2 regions of the Synechococcus sp. UW179A genome follow, and region 2 is predicted to be linked to the other one. Evidence: predicted binding sites of a transcription regulator. Region 2 holds the regulator's gene; the other holds the start of a gene.

Region 1 (4,381 bases), on a different contig from region 2:
ATTGATAGAAATTTTTTTGTTTTTGCATCCCCTCCAATTTCTTTTTTGAAGTAAAAATAAATAAAAATGCTGAAATCAGTTTTGCCTTAGAAGTCAGCATCCCCTGTTAAGCATCCATGGTCTTGAATCACTTTGTTTAAGCCTAGGCTTAACTCTATTATCTATTAAATCTTCACCTCGAACAAGTTTAGGCTCTTTTGTGCTTGTTTTGAGTCGGAGTGTTCCCGTTAAAGTTAGAGGTGGTGAATAGACACGCTGCCCTGCTCCTCCGCATTTGGGGCAAAGAGTATTTTTTGATCGATCTTGAATTGTTGCCCATATTTCATACTGGCCGCAGTTGTTCTCTTCGCAGAGAAATTCATAAATAGGCATTGAGTCAATCTGATTAAGTGCTTTTATTAAGATAAGATTTTTTATTGCTAGCAGGGAAGTATGTCTTTGTCAAATATGGCCGTTGGCAATGCCAATGTGCAACATGCATTAGGAATATCTACGATGCCGCTTATTCTCCCTTCAACTGGCGCACAACTCAATAAAAGATATGCTTGTTCGCCCGTGTATCCAAATTTCTTCAGGTATTCAATTGTATTCAGACATGCTCGACGATAAGCGATATGAACATCCATGTAGTGTTGCTTACCTTCAAACTCGTCTACAGAAATTCCCTCAAAAACGAGATAATCACTGTAATGAGGTTCTACAGGGCTGGTTTTGAACATAGGGTTGATCATTCCGTATTTGGCGACACCTCCTTTGATGATGTCTACGTGAAGATCAAGATAACCCGACATCTCAATTGCTCCGCAAAACGAAATTTCACCATCTCCTTGTGAGAAATGGATGTCACCCATTGATAGCTTGGCTCCCTCAACATAAACGGGAAAATAGATACGTGTCCCTTTGGTCAGATTTTTGATATCGCAATTACCGCCGTGCTCCCGTGGCGGCACGGTCCTCGCTGCCTCATTGGCGATTCGATCGAATTCCTCAGCACCGACAGTTCCCAGGATCGCGCTGTTTGGGTTTGGTAAAGCTGCTAAGACCGGTTCGCTTCCAGATAATCCCGCACCGTAGGTTCTTCGATCAGGAGCTGTATTCACTAATTCTGTTTCTCTGCGATTCCATTCTTTTAAAAGTTCGTGGGATGGAGCGCAACCAATCAGGCCAGGGTGAGTAATCCCAGCAAATCGAACTCCGGGTATATGACGTGAGCTTGTATAGACACCTTGAAGGTCCCAAATCGCTTTTGCTGCTTTTGGATAATGATCGGTAAGGAATCCTCCACCATTTTCCTTTGCAAAAATTCCAGTAAATCCCCACTCGTCTCCTTGAAGTGCTCCAACTTCAAGAATGTCAACAACCAAAATGTCTCCAGGTTGTGCTCCATTGACCCATATTGGTCCACTAAGAACGTGAACAACTTCTAGGTTGACATCCGCTATGTCCTGTGGGTCGTCATTATCTTTAATTTGCCCGTCAGTCCAATCTTTACACTCGATTCTGAAGGTTTCTCCCGGGTTCACCGATGCAATTGCCGGAATGTCTGGATGCCAGCGATTATGCCCAGGCATTTCCTGCTGGTCCATTGATTTTGTGAGATCAACCTCGAATAATGTTTTAGGCATAATGAATTTTCAATATTTAATAAATAGCTCAGGCCATCTACATAAACTGTCAAAAGAGCTACATTATTTACTAGTTATCAATGACTTTATGGTATCTATGCCGGCTGCAATATTTGCCGTTTTGTGCTATGTATGAATATAGGAATGATAATCATTTTCGTTTGTGCGGTTCGGGCAGCGCTGTTGTGATTTTTTCTGGAATCATTTACTTCTGTTGCCTTGGCTTAATAGGATTGGCTGGTTTGGGTTATGAATTCTTGGCTTCAATGTTCTGATCGTTGAAGTCACCCTTTCTGCATAGATTTTGTGCCAATCTCTTTGCCCATGCGGGTGGTTTCTCTTTGCCTTTCGATATGTCTTCGCCGTTAAACTTTAATAATAGTTGCCACTCTGTATTTCCTCCTTCCTGGCCTGCATCACTTGGATTACTAATTGTCTTTCCATAAATGTTGTCATAATCAGGCCAGCCTTCCAGGCCAGGCATGCTGCAGATCGCGTTAATCTCGTAATGTGTGGTCCCTGCTGAAGGAGTTTCAATTTTTACTCCTCCGTCATAGAGGCCGTTTGGTTGGCCAGCTCGAAATGGTGCTGTTAGTACTACTTGAGCATCATCGGTCGCGACAAGAACCTCGCCGACTTTGGCACTTTTCGCTGGAACTTCATCGACTTGAGATTGATCATCGATTTTTTTTGGACTCGAATCGCACCCACTGGCAAGGCCCAATGTTGCCATGATGATGATGCAGCTCATCAGTTGATTTTTTTTGTTCATGCAGTTTGGATCTGATTGCAGAGGAATTGTTTAGAGGGCCAGATGCTAAGAATTGTCTCAATTTGGTCAAAGGGCTTTACTTTTATAGATCTTTTGAGCACTTTTGAATTGTAGTCTTAGCTACATGATTCGTTCACCTTTTTGTTTAACGCGAAAAGGCGCATTCACTTCAGGCCATGGAACGGGGACCTGAGATGCTTCGGATTTCTTCAATGACAACACTTACGTTTCGTGGCGTTCGCTATGAGCCGCGTTCCCTTCCGGTTGATAAGCCTTGTCAAACCCTCACTTACCGGAGAGCAACCTATCGAGTACGCCAGCTCGAGGCATCCCTCGCGGGTGACCTGTGTGTGCCCGACGGCTTCATCCGCTCAAAGCAGACGGCCAAACTGATTGGGGTTCCTTTGGAGTCATGCGCAACTAAGCACCTCGTGTATCGAGGTATTTCCTACTCAAAGTGTTAATAACACCGTTAACAAGAGCTCATTTTCTTGAGTTCTAAACTTATGGGATGTTGCAGATTTCAAAACAGTTAATAAGGCCGCCCGAACTTTGCATAGGCAGGTCTAATTATGATTGTTTCCTGCAGATGGAAGATTTGTTTTGAGTCAGCAGCTATTTAGATGGGCCTTGGAAGGATCTTCTGTTGGGATTTAATTTGATTCTACTAGAGTTTGTCGTTGATGTAAATAATTTCAATATTTTCAACTTGCATATGCAGTTTCTGTCGTTATGTCTCTTTTAATTGAGTGGTCGGCGACGTAGCCGCGAATATCGAGCATTTGTCCCTGTGGTGACATCTTCCACAGTTCAAGGCGTGCTTCTTTTGGAGCCTCGAACCAGAAGAACTCTTTCGGCATGACAACCTTCTCGAGGTAGAAATTATTTTGGCCTATGCATTTAACGATCACCATCTTGTTGGTCTCGTTCTGGTACACGCATTCAATCATCTGAAATTAAATAGAGTATCTTTAATTTCTCGAGGATTGATCTGTAAAAATGTCTAATCTATAACCAAACTCAAACTTTGTTGATATGAATTTTCTCGCTTGATACCAAACGCACTTATTGGGTAGTCGATGCAACATTTGGATTGGTTCGCTGTGTTACACCTGTTATTTCTTCCTCACTGATTGGTGAGGGAGGTCTCGTTTTTGCGGTACTCCTCAAGCTGCTGCTGTTGTTGATGCTTTGGCCTCAAGTTCGAGTCTTACTGGTGAATGGTTAGGACGCCTGAGTTTTATGGCAGTTGGTGTGTAACTCGACGACTGGTGGCCGACTCTGCCAGCTTTGGCAAGATCCATTGCAAAGGATGGGTTACAGCTGTTGAGTCTCGACCAGCTTGGTAGTTGATGAGCAATTGGTGATGCCAGCAGTCCGCTCAGGCTTGGACGCAGCAGGTCGGCAAAACGGTGGATCGCCAGTTCTTCGCCATGACGGTCGTAGGGAAGTCGATTGATGGCGGAGTCGAGTCCAAATTGACGAACCCTGTCCTCTCCGACACGCCGATACAGCACTTCCAGAGTGGGTAGCTGATCCATCGACATCACGCAGCCTTCATGCTCCATCAGGCTGCGCAACACAGTGCAGAAGATCTCACTGGCCATGCGTTGTAGACCTTCGTCAGGCTTGTCTCCAAGGCTTTTGTGCTTGTGATCAAACAGACCTAAATCCACCTGTGTGATCCGGCTGGGTGCTACGTGTCGATAGACCTCGGAGAGCAGTCCCATCTCGAGGCCCCAATCGGATGGAATCCGCAGGTTCATCGCCAGGTCGCGCGTGAAAGCAAACTCTCCAGCCAGTGGATAACGGAAGGTCTGGAGGTAGCGGAGATAGGGCAGTGCGCCGAAAATCTCCTCTAAGCTCGCCAATAATGGGCCAACGAAAAGTCTTGTGGCGCGCCCCTGCAGTGCTTGGGTTTCTAGAGATAGTCGGCTGTAAAAGGCTTTGACGTAAGCCATCCCATGGGATGGATTGAGCAGTG
Region 2 (4,381 bases):
GGAACTGGATCTTGAGGAAGTGTTCTATCTGCGTCCGGTGGGGGAGTATCGAGACCGGCTTGGCAAGAAATACACCTATGCATTCGAACACAGATTGATCGATCTGAAACTCTGCCAACAGGCAGCGGAGCGCTATCGCGATCTGTTACGCGAAGGCTTTTCTGAAGAGCATGCCCGAGGCATCCTGCCGTTTGACTACCGACAGCACTTTGTTGTCAGTTTCAGTCTGCGAGCCTTCCTTCACTTCCTGGATCTGCGTTCCAAACTTGATGCGCAACAGGAAATCAGAGAGCTCTGTGACCTGATGTGGCCGCATCTCCAGAGCTGGGCACCTGAGTTTGCTGACTGGTACGAAAAAAACCGCCTACACAAGGCGCGATTGGCGCCCTGACGAAGAGGCGATATCCATATCTTGTCGGCCTTAAACCTTGGCTAATGTCACTTGTTCAGGTTGATGCTGATATTTGCCCTGGCGATCGCTGTAGGTGGTGTCACAAGGATCACCTTCAAAGAACAGCAGCTGGCAGATGCCTTCATTGGCATAGATGCGGCAGTCAGCTCCTGAGCTATTGCTGAATTCAAGCGTGAGATGCCCCTCCCAGCTGGCCTCAGCAGGTGTGGTGTTCACGATGATCCCTAGTCGTGCATAAGTGCTCTTGCCGAGACAGATCACAGTGATGTTCGGCGGTACCTTCATCTTTTCTAGAGCCACGCCCAAGCCATAGGAATGGGCCGGAAGGATGAAGTAGTCACCATCGTCATCATGGTGAAGCTCTGTGGGTTCAAGGTTTCCAGGATTGAACCGTTTGGGGTTCATCACTGTTCCAGGAACATGCTTAAAAATCAGAAATTCCCGAGGCGATAAACGCAGGTCATAGCCGTAGGAGGAACATCCAAAGCTGAGAACAGGTGCAAGCTTCTGTTCAGGGTCCAGATGACGAATCAAGCCCCTCTGAAAGGGTTCAAGCATGCCGGCTGCAGCCTGTTCAGTGATCCAACGATCGTTCTTAAGCATCAGAAACCCCTACGCAGTTCCGTCACTTGATCTGCCAGGCCCATAAGAGATTCCGGAATCGACGGTCCTGTGATGATCACATCCATAGAACCAGGGCGTGCATCAAGGCTGTCACGCACGTCAGCTTCGTTCAGATAGCCGAGTGCAATGGCCAAACCGAGTTCATCTAGAACCAACTGATCGAGATCCCCACTAGCCAGGTGGCGGCGACAGATCTGCCAGACCGCCTGAACAGCATCCACTGTCGTGGATTCAGATGAGCTGGCCGGGTCCGAAAGACAACCCATCACCGCCGGCCTCATCCAGACCATGCGATCACAGAGGGTAATTGCCGCATCAGGCCCCTGAGCAACTCCACCCTTGAGAAACTGCATCACTGCAACACGGCTGCCAAGCCCAGCGGAACGCAGGGCCTGACTAAGCACCGTGCCAAAACTGCCTCGATAGGGGGCTGTATGCACCTGCAACTGCCCTTCAGGGGCCACCAGATGCAGGGGCTGATGAGGCTGGAGCGAGGGCAAGGGATGCAAGCCTGCACGATTGAGAGCCCGTTGATCGGCATCGCTCTGTTCGCTGGAGCGATGGCTGGGGCTCAGGCTGGCTGTCATCTCAGTCGCTTCCGTCGTAACTGAATCCAATCGACCCAGCGGAATTCGAATCTAGCGGCGAAAATGCAAATCACAATCCCTTTGACACCATCCCTGGTGTCTCTACGCCAACTGGCAGGCTCAAGATCCCGATCCTTTGCCCCATGAGCGAGACCCAGCGCAACGATGGTCGCCAACCCGCCGATCTCAGGACCTTCTCCGTCGACTGGGATCCCATGGGCTTCGCTCTGAGCTCCGTCATCGTTCGCACCGGACGCACCACCGTGCTTTGCAGCATCTGCCAGGAAGATGGCGTCCCACGCTGGCGACGTGATCAGGGCCTGGGCTGGCTCAGTGCTGAATACCGTCTTCTGCCGGGATCCACCCCTGATCGTCAGCGCAGGGAACTCATGAAATTGTCAGGACGAACCCAGGAGATCCAACGCCTGATCGGCCGCAGCCTGCGAGCCGCAATCGACATGGAGGCTCTGGGAGAAAACACACTGCTAATCGACTGCGATGTGATTCAAGCGGATGCTGGAACTCGGACTGCGGCAATCACTGGTGCATGGCTCGCCCTGCAGAAGGCCTGCGAACGGCTGCTTGCACAAGGCCGCATCAGCAGCAATCCTGTTGTCAACCAAGTGGCAGCGGTCTCTGTGGGCCTGATCGAGGGGCATCCCCTGCTCGATCTGGACTACAGCGAAGACAGTCGGGCCGATGTGGATCTCAATGTGGTGATGAACAACGCTGGCGATCTGCTGGAGCTGCAAGGCACTGCGGAGGGTGCGCCATTCAGTCGCCAGCAGCTCAACAGCCTTCTGGACCTTGCCGAACCAGGGCTCAAGCAACTCATGGCTGCACAGCTGAATGCACTCCATAAAGACTGAGCCAGGAGAACCGTGTGCGTTGCTACAGGGTGACAACGCATCGCTCCGTAACTTCCCGGAATTGATGCGTTGGTCATGGCCGAAGTAATGCGCGGCTTCAGTCGGACTGCTCCCCAACCTGGGCGATCCACAGAGACAAGCCTGACCAATGCGCCCAACCCCGCCAGCCGAACCCTGCTGGAAGTGATCCGTGATCTGGATGGCGCCAGCACCGAAATGGTGGAGCGGAACAAGACGATCTTTTTCCCTGGCGACCCCGCCGAGCGCGTTTATCTGATCCGACGAGGGGCCGTGCGTCTGTCGAGGGTGTACGAGTCGGGAGAAGAGATCACCGTTGCCCTGCTGAGAGAGAACAGCCTGTTCGGCGTGCTCTCACTACTCACCGGGCATCGCTCCGATCGCTTTTATCACTCCGTGGCATTCACCAGAGTCGAGATGGTGACAGCACCGGCGAGCTCAGTGCGCCAGGCAATCGAAGCGGACACCAGCGTGGGACTGCTTCTACTGCAGGGTCTCTCCAGCCGAATTCTGCAGACCGAGACCATGATCGAAACCCTCACACACCGGGATATGTCCTCCCGGTTGGTGAGCTTTCTGCTTGTCCTCTGCAGAGACTTCGGCATGCCTGGGGCCCAGGGCATCACCATTGACCTGCGTTTGTCTCACCAGGCCATCGCTGAAGCGATCGGATCCACGCGTGTCACGATCACGCGACTGCTTGGCGATTTGCGCAATTCAGGTCTGGTCGAAATTGACCGCAAGAAAATCACCGTTCTGGATCCGATTGCGCTGGCCAAACGTTTCAGTTAATTCCTCGACAGGTGAAGATGGGCAGCACCTCAGCGGCCTGCCGCATGTTTGAACGTCCGTGACCGGGTGGCTTCTGCTGCTGTCCCTGTTGATCCTTGGGGGAGTGCTCTCGACCCTTGGTGATCGACTGGGCTCAAGGGTCGGCAAGGCTCGGCTGAGCCTTTTTGGGCTTCGCCCACGTCAAACCGCTGTGGTGATCACAGTGCTAACGGGGAGCCTGATCAGTGCCCTATCGCTGGGTCTGATGCTGCTGGTGAGCCGTCAGCTGCGCGTTGGCCTCTTTGAACTCAACGACTTGGAAGCACGACTGCGCAGCAGCCGCTCCGATCTGAAAGGAAGCCGCAGGGCTCAACAAAAGGCCCGTCAACAACTCGAGCAGGCTCGCGCCGATGAAATCAAAGCCAGGAAGATCCTGGCTGATGCCCAGGCACGGGCCGGTGAGCTGCGCAGCACACTTCAACCGCTGCAGGAACAGACGCGCCGACTTGAGGCGGAACGACAGAGACTCAGCCAAGACGTGCGCAACCGCGATGCGGAAATCCAGCGCACGGACGATGAACTTCGGGCGGTGCGCGAACGCATCAGCTCCGGCGAAGCGGAGCTCCAGCAACTAGAGGAAAACCTGCTGGCACTACGGCGTGGCGATGTGGCCATCAGCAGTGGCCAGCCACTGGCCACCGTCACGCTCAAGCTGGATCGTCCTGATCAAGCCCGCCAAGTGATTGACCAGGTGCTGCGGGAAGCCAATCTGCAGGCCTATCAGAAAGTTCTGCCTGGACAGGCGCCTGATCGCCAGATCATCCTCGTGCCCCGCCAGGACATTGAAAGGCTGGAAACAGCCATCCGAAAACCAGGCACCTGGGTGGTGCTGCTGCGCTCAGCGGCCAATGTGCTGCGTGGTGAGCGCGTGGTTTACGCCTTCCCGGATGTTCGACCCAATGTGGCCATCACCATTGAGGGAGAAGTTCTGGCCAAAACCACTCTTGCCAGCCAGGACACCAGTCCTGAAGCGGTGCGAAACCGCATCAACCTGCTGCTGGCGTCCACCCTTGCAGAGGTACGCCGACGGGGATCGCTCA

Evidence for each region. The regulator NtcA, encoded in region 2, controls nitrogen genes in cyanobacteria. The targets are predictions, from matches to a motif close to GTANCNNNNGNTAC.
Region 1: a site for NtcA is predicted at 2,508-2,521, ahead of DXY31_RS17805 (DUF4278 domain-containing protein). Genes of this name have one in related genera too.

What each region holds. Positions count from the first base shown of each region.
Region 1 covers NZ_UCNJ01000002.1:220,103-224,483, forward strand. The annotation lists gene DXY31_RS01060 (FmdB family zinc ribbon protein) at 94-372, opposite strand; gene fmdA (formamidase) at 420-1,625, opposite strand; gene DXY31_RS01070 (hypothetical protein) at 1,873-2,376, opposite strand; gene DXY31_RS17805 (DUF4278 domain-containing protein) at 2,610-2,861, shown strand; gene DXY31_RS01080 (DUF1830 domain-containing protein) at 3,102-3,347, opposite strand; gene DXY31_RS01085 (glycosyl transferase) at 3,564-4,381, opposite strand, start outside.
Region 2 covers NZ_UCNJ01000018.1:45,384-49,764, forward strand. The annotation lists gene thyX (FAD-dependent thymidylate synthase) at 1-391, shown strand, start outside; gene dcd (dCTP deaminase) at 422-1,015, opposite strand; gene DXY31_RS09205 (cob(I)yrinic acid a,c-diamide adenosyltransferase) at 1,015-1,623, opposite strand; gene rph (ribonuclease PH) at 1,767-2,492, shown strand; gene ntcA (global nitrogen regulator NtcA) at 2,568-3,302, shown strand; gene DXY31_RS09220 (DUF3084 domain-containing protein) at 3,361-4,381, shown strand, end outside.